DNA from 2 places in the Brevibacillus sp. LEMMJ03 genome. Region 1 is predicted to be linked to the other one. Evidence: riboswitches for the same ligand, from Rfam matches in the RefSeq annotation. Region 1 holds a riboswitch; the other holds the start of a gene.
What was found. Region 1 has a riboswitch for FMN ahead of FOI68_RS13580 (ECF transporter S component). Riboswitches for the same ligand answer to the same signal wherever they lie in the genome.
Positions count from the first base shown of each region.

Region 2: another riboswitch for FMN. It lies ahead of ribD (bifunctional diaminohydroxyphosphoribosylaminopyrimidine deaminase/5-amino-6-(5-phosphoribosylamino)uracil reductase RibD); the one in region 1 lies ahead of FOI68_RS13580 (ECF transporter S component).

Region 1 covers NZ_VKJN01000009.1:181,613-189,131, reverse strand. The annotation lists gene proS (proline--tRNA ligase) at 1-1,443, opposite strand, end outside; gene FOI68_RS13580 (ECF transporter S component) at 1,729-2,334, opposite strand; FMN riboswitch at 2,596-2,745, opposite strand; gene FOI68_RS13575 (Abi family protein) at 3,017-3,481, opposite strand; gene FOI68_RS13570 (ABC transporter permease) at 3,695-4,492, opposite strand; gene FOI68_RS13565 (ABC transporter permease) at 4,496-5,290, opposite strand; gene FOI68_RS13560 (ABC transporter ATP-binding protein) at 5,283-6,293, opposite strand; gene FOI68_RS13555 (hypothetical protein) at 6,494-7,519, shown strand, end outside.
Region 2 covers NZ_VKJN01000014.1:32,513-40,031, reverse strand. The annotation lists gene FOI68_RS17160 (aldehyde dehydrogenase family protein) at 1-204, shown strand, start outside; gene ribH (6,7-dimethyl-8-ribityllumazine synthase) at 215-679, opposite strand; gene FOI68_RS17150 (bifunctional 3,4-dihydroxy-2-butanone-4-phosphate synthase/GTP cyclohydrolase II) at 697-1,890, opposite strand; gene FOI68_RS17145 (riboflavin synthase) at 1,935-2,594, opposite strand; gene ribD (bifunctional diaminohydroxyphosphoribosylaminopyrimidine deaminase/5-amino-6-(5-phosphoribosylamino)uracil reductase RibD) at 2,618-3,724, opposite strand; FMN riboswitch at 3,847-3,995, opposite strand; partial or broken gene FOI68_RS17135 (sporulation protein YunB) at 4,105-4,509, opposite strand; gene FOI68_RS17130 (DUF7667 family protein) at 4,553-4,774, opposite strand; gene FOI68_RS17125 (helix-turn-helix transcriptional regulator) at 4,850-5,044, opposite strand; gene FOI68_RS17120 (YhjD family protein) at 5,170-5,517, opposite strand; gene FOI68_RS17115 (protein-export chaperone SecB) at 5,605-6,063, opposite strand; gene FOI68_RS17110 (hypothetical protein) at 6,068-6,355, opposite strand; gene FOI68_RS17105 (hypothetical protein) at 6,378-6,974, opposite strand; gene FOI68_RS24025 (hypothetical protein) at 7,196-7,330, shown strand.

The DNA of each region.
Region 1 (7,519 bases):
GGTATGCTTGGCTTCCCCGCCGCAGGCGATGCAGGTATGCTTGACTGTCGGCGGCTCAAACGGAATGTTGCGGGAGGTGAACTTGGTCTCCTCCTTCACTTTCGCTTCGCAGGCGTCGTCGCCGCACCAGCCGGCCAGCACCCAGCCGGCGATGCTTTTTTCGCTTTCCGCCTTGGCGATGTGCGCCTTCAGCGCATCGAGGGTGTCGATGTCCAGATGGGAGTGGGCGGTTCGGAACGCCAGCGCCTTTTCAAACATGTTCCGCTGAATCTCTTCCAGCAGGTCGGCGACCGCTTCCACCGCCCGGTCCAGGGAGACCGTCACCTTCTCGCCGGTATCGCGACGGGCCAGGACCACCTGTCCGTTGTCCACATCGCGCGGACCGATCTCCAGGCGAATCGGCACGCCGCGCATTTCCCACTCGTTGAACTTCCAGCCCGGCGTCTCTTCGCGCAGGTCCGCCTTCACCCTCACGCCCGCCGCTTTCAGGGCGTCGAACAGCGGATCGAACTTCTCCATCACCTTTTCCCGCAGCTTGACCGGACCGACCGGGATCATCACGACCTGGGTCGGAGCCACGCGCGGCGGCAGCGCCAGCCCGCGGTCGTCGCCGTGGACCATGATCATCGAACCGATCAGGCGGGTGGACGTCCCCCACGAGGTGGTATGAACGTACTTGAACTGATTGTCCCTGTCGAGAAACTTGATGTCAAAGCCTCTGGCAAAGTTCTCGCCCAGGTAGTGCGAGGTGCCGGCCTGAACGGCTTTGCCGTCCTTCATCATCGCTTCGATGGAATACGTGTCGACCGCGCCGGCAAAGCGTTCGGTCGGCGTCTTCTGCCCTTTCCAGACGGGAATGGCCAGCTCCTGTTCGACCACCTCGCTGTAGATGTCCAGCATCTGCATCGTTTCCTGCCGCGCTTCCTCCTCGGTGGCGTGGGCGGTATGCCCCTCCTGCCAGAGAAATTCGGACGTGCGCAGGAACGGCATTGTCCGCTTTTCCCAGCGGAAGACGTTGGCCCACTGGTTGATCAGCACCGGCAGGTCGCGATAGCTCTGAATCCACTGGCTGTACATGTGGCCGATGATCGTCTCGGACGTCGGCCGCAGCGCGAGCCGCTCTTCCAGCTTTTCGCCGCCCGCTTCGGTCACCCAGGGCAGCTCCGGATTAAAGCCTTCCACGTGCTCCTTCTCTTTTTGGAAAAACGACTCGGGAATCAGCATCGGAAAATAGGCGTTGCGGTGGCCGGTCTCCTTGAACCGCTTGTCCATCGCCGCCTGGATCCGCTCCCACAGTTCGAAGCCGTCCGGCTTGAACACGATGCAGCCGCGGACCGGGGTGTAATCCATCAGATCCGCCTTGGTAATCGTGTCGATGTACCAGCGCGAAAAGTCCTCCGACTGCGGGGTAATCTCCTTTACAAACGCTTTTTCGTCTGCCATGTGACACACTCCTCGTAAAAAAATAAACCCCCATCCCAATAGGGACGGGGGAATTACCCGCGGTACCACCCTGATTGACCGCAACGGCGTGCTGCGGCCCACTCAACGCCCGATAACGGCAGGGCATCCGGCATGGCTCATCGCCAGCGGCTCCAGGATGGGGAGCAGATACGCCTGTGCATCGGCCTTCCAGACAAGGGCCGACTCTCTGGAACACGGCCAGTACCTGCGGGTCCTTTCATTGCCTTTGGTTAGGCACTATCATAGCAAGCCAAGAAATCATTGTCAATTTGCCGCGCGGAGGTTGAGCCGGCCGGACAGCTTGACGTACAGCGGATACGCTGCCAGCGAGAGCACAACCCCTTTGAGTATGTTAAACGGCACGATGCTGTACAGGACAAACGACCAGACGCTGTCCGCCTGGAACTGGGCCAGGAGCTGCTCCAGCGGCACCTGGTAGAGAGCCGCGTAGGCCGGCAGCAGGAAATAGGCGTTGGCGACCGCCATGACCGCCGTCATCAGCACCGTTCCCAGCACAAGGCCGGCGGCAAAGCCCTTTTTCCCCATGCCCCGGCGCTGCAAATAGATGGCCGCCAGGATAAAGCTGGCGCCCGCGACCACGTTGGCCACCTCGCCGATCAGCAGGCCGTCCGTATTTTTCAACAGCATGTGCAGCGCGTTTTTCAGCACTTCCACCAGCACCCCGGCGACCGGTCCGTAGAGCAGGCCCCCGATCAACGCGGGCAGCGTGCTGAAATCCAGCTTCAGGAACGGCGGCAGCATCGGTACCGGAAACTCGAGATACTGCAGAACAAACGCGACCGCCGCCAGCATGGGAATCGCCACCAGCCGCTGGGTCGCTTGCGATGAGCGCATCGCTGTTACTTTCATCTGTACCATCTCCTCACGTGTTTCTTCCTTCTGATGAGGAATGGCAACGAGTACGTCCCCACCTGCCCGGCCGTCCATCCGAACCAATCGTAAAACAAAAGCCCTGAGGATTCGTTTCTCCTCAGGGCTTGCGTACGCGGACAGCGACCCATGACTGCGCCAAACAGGTATGCGAAATCGAAGGGGGCCCGATCGGGCATGCACCCCCCGCATCCCGCACCCGCGCACAGGCAAACAAGCACGTGCGGTGTACGTACTGTCGTCATCCTTCTCCCATCCAGACTGTACTGTCGGCTCCGGATTCGCACCGGATCCTGCACTCCCAAGCGTTTCCGCCAGGGAGGCTCGCGGGCTTACGCGCCTTGCGCGATCACCGCCGGTCGGGAATTTCACCCTGCCCCGAAGGAATTGTGGTATTGGTTGTCACCAGCTTATTATACGGCGTCGCCGATTCATTTGACAATGCCAGAAGTGTCTCTGTGCATTTGCCGGACGAACGACCGGGGGCTCCGCTGTTCCCTGCCTGAAGCCAAACGTTACCACATTGATACAGGCGCGTGACGAGTGACGAGCGCAATCCGCCCCCAGCCACCAAAAAACTGCCGTCCCCTATTTTGAGGCTGGCAGTTCATCCGTTCATTTTAACAATTGAGCAAATCATACCAATTATCTGGAAATCCGATTAATAGCGATTTCGTTTTGGTCTTCGTTTTTCATATTTCCAAACAGTTTGGATAGGGTTCCGAATGACATATTCAACGGCAGCCCAGATAGGAAATTGACCATCGTATTTTTTTCGGTGGTGTTGGGCGAAAATCTCCTTTGATCGATCTATTTCTCGATCTAGCTCTTCTAAAAACTTCGAGTGAAATACTTCATTTACGAAGTAATTTTTTTCTCTATAGCTTAGAGGGTCTCCATACTTATTGGCGAGCAAATAAGCAACATGTGTTCTGAAAGCTATCTCAATTCGTTCAAGTACCGGTGAAAGTATACTTCTAAAGTTGGCATCAAAATCGTACAAACGGATAATTTGCTCAAAAGTGGTACCAGGTAAAAATACGTCATCTTTTTTCAAGTGGAGAGTGTATGCACTAATTCTGTAGTAATTATTCGTCTTTAACTTTTCAATCGCAAACGTCCCCAATAATCAGATTTCTGCTTTTCATTTTTTCTACTTGTTGTTCGTATGTAAGTGGTGGTTTTAATTCTCGCCTATACGCCGATTCGTTCACGAAAATCTCCCCTGAGAAACAAAAAGACTCACCCTGGTCCGCTTTGTGTAAACACAAGTCGCGTGGTGAGTACTGTTACAATAAATTGTAAACGACAAAAGATTGCCTGTCAAGGGAAGAGCGGGTCACGACCCCGCTCCTCTGTATTTGCGCACGCCCCAGTTCCAGACGGCGAGCCCGATGCCGAAAAAGATCACGCCCATGACCGGCGTGAACGCCGCGTAGGTGTACCACGTCTCCTTGCGCAAAAAGTAGGCGGCCGGGTAGACGCCGACGAAGGCGAACGGCAGGATGTACGTCAGCACGAAGCGAATCACCTTGTTGTACACGTCCACGGGATAGCGGCCGTACTGCTGGATGTTCCAGATCATCGGCGCGATGCCCGTGCGCGAGTCGGAGAAAAAGCTGATGGCGGCAATCGCCGTGTACACCCCGGCGTAGATCAGCGCCCCGCCGATCACCAGCACGACAAACACCAGCGGATCGTACCAGTGGAAGGACAGATCCAGCTTGAAAGCGGCGTAGCCCATGATGATCAGCCCGGAGATGACGCCGAAGATGCGGTCCGGCGCCATCGATTCCAGGCACACCTGGGCCAGGTTGTGCAGCGGCCGGGTCAGGATGCGGTCCATCTCGCCGCGGATGATGTAGCGCTCGTTGAAGTCCCAGAAGCTGAAAAACATCGAAAACAGCGCGTACGGAATCAGGAAGAAACCGTAGATAAAGATGATTTCGTCCCGCGTCCAGTCTTTCAGCAGCGGCACGTGCTGAAAGACGACGATGATGAAGACGAGATTGATCAGCTCGTAGATCAGATTGGAGACCAGGTCGCCGAAAAAGTCGGCCCGGTACGCCAGCCTGGTCTTGAAATACTGTCCGAGGTAATCGGCAAAGACGCCGATGATGTGTCGCGCGTTTTGCATCGGCTACCCTCCCTGCACGACCAGTTTGTGACGGGCCCGCCGCCACAGGATCAGGATCGGCATGAAAATCACCGCGATCCAGGCGGCCTGCAGCCCGATCAGCTCCCACGCCCGCTCCGGCGAAATCGCGCCGGTGAAGATCAGGCTGGGATAGTAGTTGATCGCCTGAAACGGCAGCCAGCCCATCAGCGTCTGGGCCCAGCCGGGGAAAAAGCTGATCGGCAGCACCAGGCCGGACATCAGATCGACGATCACCCGCTTGGCCCGCATCATCCCGTCGTTGCGGAACAGGAAAAAGGTAAACAGGCCGGTCAGCAGGTTCAGCTCCGTGTTGATGACAAACGCGAGCATGAGGCTGACCAGGTACAGGCCCCAGGCTTCCGGCGTTCCGGGGAAGCGGAACGGGATCAACAGGCTGACCAGAAAGATGCCGGGCGCCGCGAAAAAGAGCAGGCGAAAGACGCCCTCGCCGAACGCCTGCGCCGTTTTCACGGACAGGTAATTGTAGGGCCGGATCATCTCGATGGCCACCTTGCCTTCCCGCACGTCCTGAGCGATCTCCATGTCGATGTTGTTGAAGTAGAACGCCCGGGACATCCAGGCGATGGCGACGTATGCGGTCATCTGCTCCACGGTGAGGCCGCCGAGCTGTTGCTGGCCGCCGTAGATCGCTCCCCAGAGGAAGTAATAGGCGCCGATGTTGATCGCGTAGATGATGATGCCGCTGTAGTAGTTCACCCGGTAGGCGAGCATGGTCAGAAACCGGATGCGGATCAGTTCCAGATAGAGTTTACCCATGGCTGACGACCTCGCCGTCGGCCGAGTAGATGTTGCGCACGATGTCTTCCGTGCTGGCCTCCTTGATCTTCACGTCGCTCACCTCAAACGAGCCCATCACCACGGACAGGACGAACGGCAGCATGTCCTGGCTGCGCACCACCTTTACCCGCAGCGAGAACTCGTTGTCCCGCAGGATTTCACAGGGCAGCTCGCCGAGCGCTGCCCGCAGCTCTTCCGGCGCGGTCCGCTTCTTGAACTGGAATGCCACCTCGGTGCCGTTGCCCCACTTCTCTTTCAGTTCAGCCAATTGGCCGTCAAAGATCAGCCGGCCTTTGTCCATCACCAGCACCCGCTTGCAGAGCGCCTCGATGTCGGACACGTCGTGCGTGGTCAAGAGGATCGTCGTCTGTTCCGTTTCGTTCAGGTTGCGCAGAAATTCCCGGATTTTCTGCTTGACCAGCACGTCCAGCCCGACCGTCGGCTCGTCGAGAAAGAGCAGCTTCGGCTTGTGAATCAAGGCGGCGGCCACTTCGCAGCGCATGCGCTGGCCGAGGCTCAGCTTGCGCACCGGCTGGCTGACGAACGAAGCGATGTCCAGCTCCTCGATCAGGCGCTCCAGCCAGCGCTCTCCCGCTGCGTCGTCCACCTTGTAGACGTTTTTCAGCAGGCGGAACGATTCCAGCGGCGAGAGGTCCCACCAAAGCTGGGAGCGCTGTCCGAAGACGACGCCGATGGAGCGGACGTACTGCTCCCGCTGCCGGTACGGCACGTAGCCGTTGATGACGATCTCGCCGCCGCTCGGGGTGAGAATCCCCGTCAGCATTTTGATCGTGGTTGATTTGCCGGCCCCGTTTTCCCCGATCAGGGCGAACATCTCCCCTTCCTCGACGGTAAAGGAAATGTCGTCAACCGCCTTGACCGTCTTGTACTCCCGGCTGAACAAGTCGCGAAACGCACCCGCCAGGCCGGCACGGGCCTGATGGATGTGAAACTCCTTTTGTAGATGACTGACACGAATCATGACAACCCGTCCTTTGCTTGGCCTCTACGTAATCCATAGCTAAGTTTAGCGAAGGCCACTCATTTCTGCAAAATCAATTGTGCTGGAAAACGCTGTGCGCCTTTTTTTCGCTCTGCGGCTTCGTCTTTCCGAAACAAACCCCCACCTCCCTCGTCATACCGTATAAAGGATCGACTTTCCCCTGAAAGGAGTCAACCCGCATGCGTCACTCCCTGCTTCGTCTTCTGCTGTCCAGCATGATCCTGACAGGCTGTTGGGCAAACGTGCCGCCTTCCGACAAGCCGGAACCCACAACCGCCCCCGCTGCCTCTCCCGACTCTTCCCGCCAGACCTCTCCGGACGAATCGGTGTCCATTGTGATCACGCCCGCTTCGCCCAAAGTTGACGGAACCATCACCCTGCACGAGTTTCCCGAAGCCATTTCGCTCTCCCGGCAGGTCCCGGGTGCAGCGGTCGCGTTTACGGCCCGGCTGGCACGGGATGAAACGGTCACATGGCGGTTGGGAACGGATGAAGACGCCGCGGACGGCTGGTCGGTTTTACGCCCGCATTTTCCCCTCAACGAAGCGTACGTCATTACCGCAGAGGTACTGGGAGACAGCGGTGAGGTGCTGCAAACGGTCACGCTTGATTCGGTGGTGGCGCTGGACAGAAACGCGCCCCATCTCTTCGACGAACGTTCGGCCAAAGCCGGCGACGTGGTTGCCGGAATGACCATCACGTCCTTTTCCATGACACCGTTCCCCGACATGCCTCTCTCGTACGCGGGAATCGTGGAATTCGCCGGCGAAACGACGGTGAAAGCGACGTACCAGCACTTTGGAGCGGAGACGGAATTTTTGGCCAATGCCATTTGCTTTCACGTGGACCCGGAATACGAGACGCGACTCCCGCGCAGCCTGGGAGATGAGCGGGCGACGTTTTTTTGCGCCAAAAACGCGGACGCGATCCGCGCGCATGTCGGTCCCGCAGGAAGCACCGGACACGCCACGGTGATCCTTGACCACTACACCTTTGACTACCGCCCCACGGAGACCTGGAACCGGGCCACCGTCGTCAAGATCGACGCCGAACCGGACCCCAATCTGTTCGACGAGACCGCCGTCAAAACGAGCGATGTGGTCGCGGAGTGGACAGTCACGGCCATCGAGAAGACGGGAAATACCTACCATGACTTTGGCATCATTCGCTTTTCCGGCGAAGCCCGGGGCACCGGTACTTTTTAT
Region 2 (7,519 bases), on a different contig from region 1:
GAAGGCTTGCGGGCGTTTACGCACGCCGTCTCCGTCATGCACGATCCCGGCAGGCGAAAACGGGAGGTCAACTGGTATCCCTACACCGAGGAGCAGGAGACGATGTTTGTCGGGCTGATCAAGGCCCTGTTCGGCAGGGAACGGAAATGGAACCGCCAGGCCCTGCGTGCGGCCTGGCGGGAGTGGAAGCGTCTGCGGGAATAGCGGCCGCCCTTTAGGCGAACTGCCGATTCAGGTTCGCCATTTCGATGGCGGCTGCGGCCGCTTCCCATCCTTTGTTGCCTGCTTTGGTGCCGGCCCGCTCGATCGCCTGCTCGATCGAGTCCGTCGTCAGCACGCCAAAAATCACGGGAACGCCCGTAGCCAGGGAGATGGACGCCACCCCTTTGGCGCATTCGCTGCACACGTAGTCAAAGTGAGGCGTCGCTCCGCGAATGACCGCGCCCAGCGTGACGACGGCGTCGTAGCGGCCGGACTCCGCCATTCGCTTGGCGATCAGCGGGATTTCAAAGGCGCCGGGCACCCAGGCCACGTCGACGTTTGCTTCCTCCACGCCGTGCCGCTTCAGCGCGTCCAGCGCGCCGCCGAGCAGCTTGCTGACGATCAATTCGTTAAACCGGGCTGCCACGATGCCTACTCGCAGACCCGTTCCTACCAGATTTCCCTCGAACACTTTCATGGTTGTTCACTCCTTGTTCAAAGTTGAAGCAGGTGACCCAGCTTCTCGTGTTTGGCGGCCAGATACCGCCTGTTGTGCGGATGGGCCGGCATCTGAATCGGCACCCGCTCTGCCACTTCCAGTCCGTAGCCGCTGAGGCCGCGGATCTTCCGCGGGTTGTTGGTCAACAGCCGCATGCGTTTCACGCCCAGATCGCGCAGGATTTGCGCCCCGATCCCGTAGTCGCGCAGGTCGGCGGGGAAGCCCAGCTTTTCGTTCGCTTCCACGGTGTCGTAGCCGTCCTCCTGCAGCTTGTAGGCGCGCAGTTTGTTGATCAGGCCGATGCCGCGCCCCTCCTGCCGCATGTACAGGAGGACGCCCCGTCCTTCCGCTTCGATCTGCCGCAGGGCGGCGTGCAGTTGGGGGCCGCAGTCGCAGCGGTGCGAGCCGAAAATATCGCCGGTCAGGCACTCGGAGTGGACCCGCACCAGCACCGGTTCGTCGGGCGTGATCTCTCCCTTGATCACCGCCACGTGCTCTTTGCCGTCCAGTTCGTTGGTGTAGGCGGCGATGCGGAAGTCGCCGTATTCGGTAGGCAGGTTCACCTCGATTTCCCGCTTGACCAGCCGCTCCGTCCGCATCCGGTAGCGGATCAGGTCGGCAATGGTGATCAGCTTGAGATCAAAACGCTCGGCGATCTCGGCCAGTTGGGGCAGGCGGGCCATCGTCCCGTCCTCGTTCATGATTTCGCAGATCACCCCGGCGGGAAAAGCGCCCGCCAGCCGGGCCAGATCGACGGCCGCCTCGGTGTGTCCGGCCCGGCGCAGGACGCCGCCCGGTTTGGCGATCAGCGGAAAGATGTGGCCCGGACGGCGAAAATCGTCCGCCGTTTTTTGATCGTCCAGCATCGCCAGCACGGTGCGCGAGCGTTCGTGAGCGGAGATGCCCGTATGGGTTCCCGCTTCGTCGATGGAGACGGTAAACGCCGTACCCTGCCGGTCCGTGTTTGCCTCCACCATCGGCTTGAGCCGCAGCCGGGCGGCGTGCTCTTCCGTGATCGGCACACAGACGAGGCCGCGTCCGTGCGTCACCATGAAATTGATCATCTCCGGCGTGGCCGCTTCCGCCAGGCATACGAAATCCCCTTCGTTTTCCCGGTCCTCGTCGTCCACGACGATCACCGCTTTTCCCCGTCTCAAGTCTTCCAGCGCTTCTTCTATGGCATGGAACATGGTCGGTTCCCTCCCCTCTGTTTTGGCAGCACCCGTCGATTCCATTAGACGAACCCGTGCTCCCGCAAAAACTCCGGCGTAAGCCCCGTCCGCCGCTCCGGCTGCGGCTGTTCGGAGCGCCACGCCAGCAGCCTCTCCACGTACTTGCCGATGACATCCGCTTCGAGGTTGACCGGATCCCCGATCCGCTTGTCCCGCAAATTGGTGTGGGCCAAGGTGTGCGGGATGATGGAGACGGAAAAGCTTTCCGCGTCCACGTCGACGACCGTCAGGCTGATGCCGTCCAGGCAGATCGAGCCGCGCGGCACCACGTATTTGAGCACATCCGGCTCCGCTCCGATCCGAAACAGCACCGCGTTGGCATGCGGGTGGCGCGAGAGAATGGTTCCCGTCCCGTCCACGTGGCCGGAGACGATGTGGCCGCCGAAGCGGTCCCCCAGCCTCATCGCCCGCTCCAGGTTGACAATCTGCCCCCGTTTTGCCTGCCGCAAACTGGTTTTGTTCAAGGTCTCCGGCATCACGTCCACGCTGAATTGACGGTCGGTATGGGCCGTTACGGTCAGGCAGACGCCGTTGACGGCGATGCTGTCGCCGACGCGGACGCCCTCCAGCACCCGTTCGGCACGGATCACCATGCGGCATGCCTGCCCGTCTCCCGTCACGCTCTCCACTACGCCCACTTCTTCTACCAGTCCGGTAAACATGGCGTCGCTCTCCTCCTTGTGTCTCATGATTCCGAATCCCAGACGGGGTAGCCGGTAATGCGCAGGTCGTGCGGTCCCACCTGCTCCCACTCGACATCGGCCAGCGGCACCGCCTCGTCCATCCGTTCCAGCCCCGGACCGCCAAACGGCGTGGGGGCACCGGCGCCGCCGACCAGCTTCATGGAGAGGTAGGCGACGATCTTTTGGACCGCCCGCGCGCGGAGAAACGAACCGTTTACCTCCGCACCGCCTTCCACCAAAAGCGAGGTGATGCCCCGCGCTCCCAGTTCGTCCAGCACCTGCTCCACCGTGACCGGTCCGTCCGGCACGAGTACCGTCACACCGCGCTCCTCCAGCGCCGCCCGCTTCTCTGCCGGCGCCTCCGCCGAGGTGACAATCCACGTTGGCGCCTTGCCGTCATTCACCACGCGGGCATCCAGCGGCGTGCGCAGCCGCCTGTCCAGGATGACCCGAACCGGCTGACGGCCCGTCGCCGTGCCCGCCGTCCGGGCCGTCAGCTCGGGGTCGTCGGCGATCACCGTCCCGACCCCCACGAGAATCGCATCGTGCCGCCGGCGCAGTTCGTGCACCTGCCCGCGCGCCTCCTCGCCCGTGATCCAGCGGCTGTGCCCCGTCACCGTGGCGATTTTGCCGTCCAGGGTGCTGGCCGTCTTCACGGTGACGAACGGCCGCCGGGTGGTGATGTAGTGGAAAAAGACTTCGTTGAGCCGCCGCGCCTCCGTCTCCCCGATGCCGACGGTGACCTCCACGCCGGCGGCGATCAGCCGGGACACCCCCTGCCCCGCCACCAGCGGATTGGGATCCAGCACGGCCACCACCACACGGCTGATCCCCGCCTGGATGACCGTGTCAGCGCAGGGAGGCGTTCGTCCGTAATGGCTGCACGGCTCCAGCGTGACGTACAAGGTGGCCCCTTTTGCCCGTTCGCCGGCCATCCGCAGCGCGTGCACCTCTGCATGAGGCTGGCCTGCTTTCAGGTGGGCCCCCATGCCGACGACCTCGCCGTCTTTTACCACCACGGCCCCCACCAGCGGATTGGGGCTGGTTTGTCCCGCCGCGGAGCGCGCCAGCTCCAGCGCCAGCGCCATGTATCGTGCGTCGTGTTCCATCGTGCGCTCCTTTCCTGCTTCGTTTTCGCCCCAACAAAAAATGCCCTGACATCGAATCAGGGCATAGGGGAATAAGCCTGTTGCCGTCCGTTTTTTCCAAAAAACGGACGCACAGGCTCACCAAATACCTTCTCCCATCCGGACTGTACCGTCGGCCTTGGAATTTCACCAAGTCAGTCGCTGTCGGCCAAAGCCGTCAGCGAGTCGCGGGCTGAGACGTGCGTTCGTCATCACCGCCGGTCGGGAATTTCACCCTGCCCTGAAGGTTGGTATTCAGTTACGGGCATTATACCACAATTTCAGACGAGTCCTACACTTTTTTCGGGCGACGGCGGCGAAATCAGCAGGAAAGCCCGGAATTCTTCATCCGGGCTTTCCCCTTACGGCGTGTTGTCCGGCTGAGCATCCGGCCTTGGCACGTCCGGCTTTCCTTCCGGATTGTTGTACAGGTACTGCGGCACGTCGCCGATGACGAGCGAGTGGGTGATCGGGATTTTGGTGGTCACCGTCTTTTGGTCGGTGGCAAACGGGATGACGATCCGCAAATCCACGTCGACGTAGATGTACACCGTGACCAGCACCATGTTGATGCCCGCTTCCTTCATCTCCGTATCCAGGCGCGTCTTCACCGCCCCGATCGGCACAAAGGTGACGGGAAGTTCCGGCCCCATCTGCGCCAGGAAGCTGCTGCCCGTCGCCAATCCGAGCGGGATGTGGCGGTCCACTTTTTCGTCTTCCAATTCCTTCAACCGGTTCTGAACGCGGGAGGTGGTTTCTCCTACAATTGCTATAGGGTAATACTTTTTCGATCCTCAAGTAATTATATTCTTACCCTGTCAGCCTATCCAACTTTGCGCACAGCTCATGCTGCCACTCAACGTCACCAGTCATGCTGGCCAACAGTGACAGATTCTTGAGTTTAGCGATCTCCCAAGCACGCTGCACATTTGCCTCCAAGCAATGCGACATCTCCGTCATCTCTTCATTGGTCAGCGGCCTGCGACGGTTCAGCACCCACAATTCCGCCATACGCTGATGGACAATCCACATATGCACCATCTCCTTTCGGTTGATGGCACAATGTATGCGGTCAACGGTTAAAAATTGATTGTCCACGACATAAAATTATTCATCTATGTCCCATATGTCCTCGACCCGCAGTTCCAATACCTTGGCAATACGTATGGCATCTTCTAACAGCGGCGAAGACTTTCCGTTTACCAATCGATTAATGGCGCTCTGGCTCATACCGACGCGCTCTTGCAACCACTTTTGCTTGATGCCACGCTCCTCCAAAATCTCTTTTAACCGGCAGCGCATACAATCACCCCAGTAAGGCTTTCGTCAACGTTGGTGTCGAATCCTTTGGTGAAGGAACAGAGGTTTTGGCGAAAAGAAATCCCCCGCCGCAGCGAGGGAACGGTGAAAGAGGGTATCCTCTGTCATTATTGTCGTTCTTCCGCGATCTTAACCATCAGCTTGTCAATCTTCTTCTGCACTTCGGCCCGGAGCTTCTGCTCGTGAATCCGAAGCATTTCCGTCTGGCCACCCTGACGCCACATGACGAAGTACTCGCCACGGTCGGTCTTCTCACCCAAAATGGTGATGCCGGCGCGCCGCAGTCCCTTGGTCGCTTCCTGTTCCTTGGTGAGTGCTGCTTTGCCAAGTAGACGAAGATACGCCCCATACACGATCGGGAAGCGAGTATCTGACGATTCCATTAAGGGAATGTCGTGCTTTAGGAATTCAACAGCCTGGTGCCAGAGGAGCCAGGATAAGACTACCCTATTCATATAAACACCACCAAACAAGAACGTACGTTCGAGTTATAGAGGAATGAAAACGCCCTGCAATAAAGCAAGGCGCATGGCTCCTTGATCCTATGTACTTTTTTTCTCCGTTTTCTGTTTCAAATCATTTTCATCTATCCCATGAACCCTTTCCATCATTTGTGCGATATTCATCGTTGGCAGAATAATTGGAGCCTCGCTCCCTTTACTAGTAAGGTCAGATATTAGAGCCCTTAAGTATGGATACAGTAACGCAACAGCGTTCAACCTAGTAAATTTGATAACTTCTTTTTCTTCCAACTCCCCAACTATCTGAAAGATGCCAAGAATTTTTGCACTTACAAAAAGAGATGTGGTATCCAACTCTTCATCCCCAATGGTTATTCCTAACTCCACAGCAATCAGTGTTGGGTCATCAAGATTTCTCCTAGATGCAAAAGAGAACTTTGGGGTTAACTTTTCAGAATCATCATCATTAAAAAAAGGGTCAAATTTGTATACCGTCTCAATTACATGGTAGTCTCTTAATTGAAAAACTGCCTGTCCCATTTACCTACGCCGCCTCTAACTCCGTTGAAATAATTTTAATTGAGTATTCATCATCTTCCCAAGACAATTTTCTTGATTCAACTGGTGTTACAGTGATTCCAAGCTCAAAATGACCTGTTTCGAGGTCTTCATCCACAGTCATTTCGGGAAATAGATCTTCAATTTGGTAAAGTATTTCACCATCCTGATCTTCCACCAATATGCCATTTATTCCCTCATCAAACGTCAGTTCGAATCCAAACTCTTTCGCAAGGTCAGCCATACGTTTTCTTTCTTCGCTAGAGAATTTCATGTGTTCTCCTCGCTTTCAATAATTAACCTAAAAATCGAGGCTGCTTTCTTTTTCTGTGTACAATCTCACCGTTACGAGAAAAAACGCAATCGATTGTATCCCTTATGATTGCCTTAGAATTTCTTACACATACTTGGCGGCTATTTAATCCAAGCCCCATTGCGTTGAATAACAGAAATTTATCGTATACTGAAGGTACGGGGAAAGTTCTCTGAATTACCCAAATTGATTCCGGCAACCACGTCATTACTATGTGTCTAATTTGTGCTGGCGTTTTTTCCCGTGGCGTATTGCCTTTTAACTTAAATCCTCCACGGTATTTTCTTGTGAGTGTATTCAGCTTATTCAATCCTTCTCTTGAATCAAGGTCAAGAAAATTTTCGTCAGGGACTTCGATTTTAGCAATGAGCACATAAGGAGTTTCGTGTGTAAGACCAGGCGTTTCTTTAATTTTTGAAATTGCCCACAGCTTCGCGGATTCTAAATCATCTCTGAAAAAATAGGCTCCCTTTCCTAGCCAATGGTCATCTCTGGGGGCGCCTGGTTTAAATTCTCTCGACTTAAGTATGGCTTCAGCTGATGTTCTCGTAGTACCATGATATGCATCAAAACTTGGCATATTCTATCCCTTAACGTTTTAATTGTCTTAATTTTATAAATTTTTAGTCATGTGTGTCAAACGAACCTATTTGCCTCTTTACTTTAAATTCTTGAAAATTAATTGTCAATCCCTTACATCTCGAATTAGTGTCATTTTTATACTTTTGACCAATAAATACACCTTTTTGTTGTACATTGTACGACATTGTGGTATAATTAAGTCAGAAAGGAGGTGAGAACTTGGGATGGTTAAAGGATTGGCTTCCGCTCATCATCTTCCTGTACACGATCTATAAAGATTGGGTACACCCGAAGCTGAAAAAGCGGAAGAAAAAGCGCAAGCGGCGCCCCCGCCAAGGTAAACGCCGCAAGTAACACCGGGGAGGGAAACCTCCCCCCACCATCCTAAGTATAGCATGAAGAAAAGAAAAATAGACGTCCGAAATCTGGTTTCCACCCGTGGAGTTTTAGGGTTAGCTCTTCTAGCCACATACTCGCCCACTGATCAGTGGTGGCAAAAGGCTATCCTGGTTGTCGCGGTGACATACTTATGGGTAACAGCAG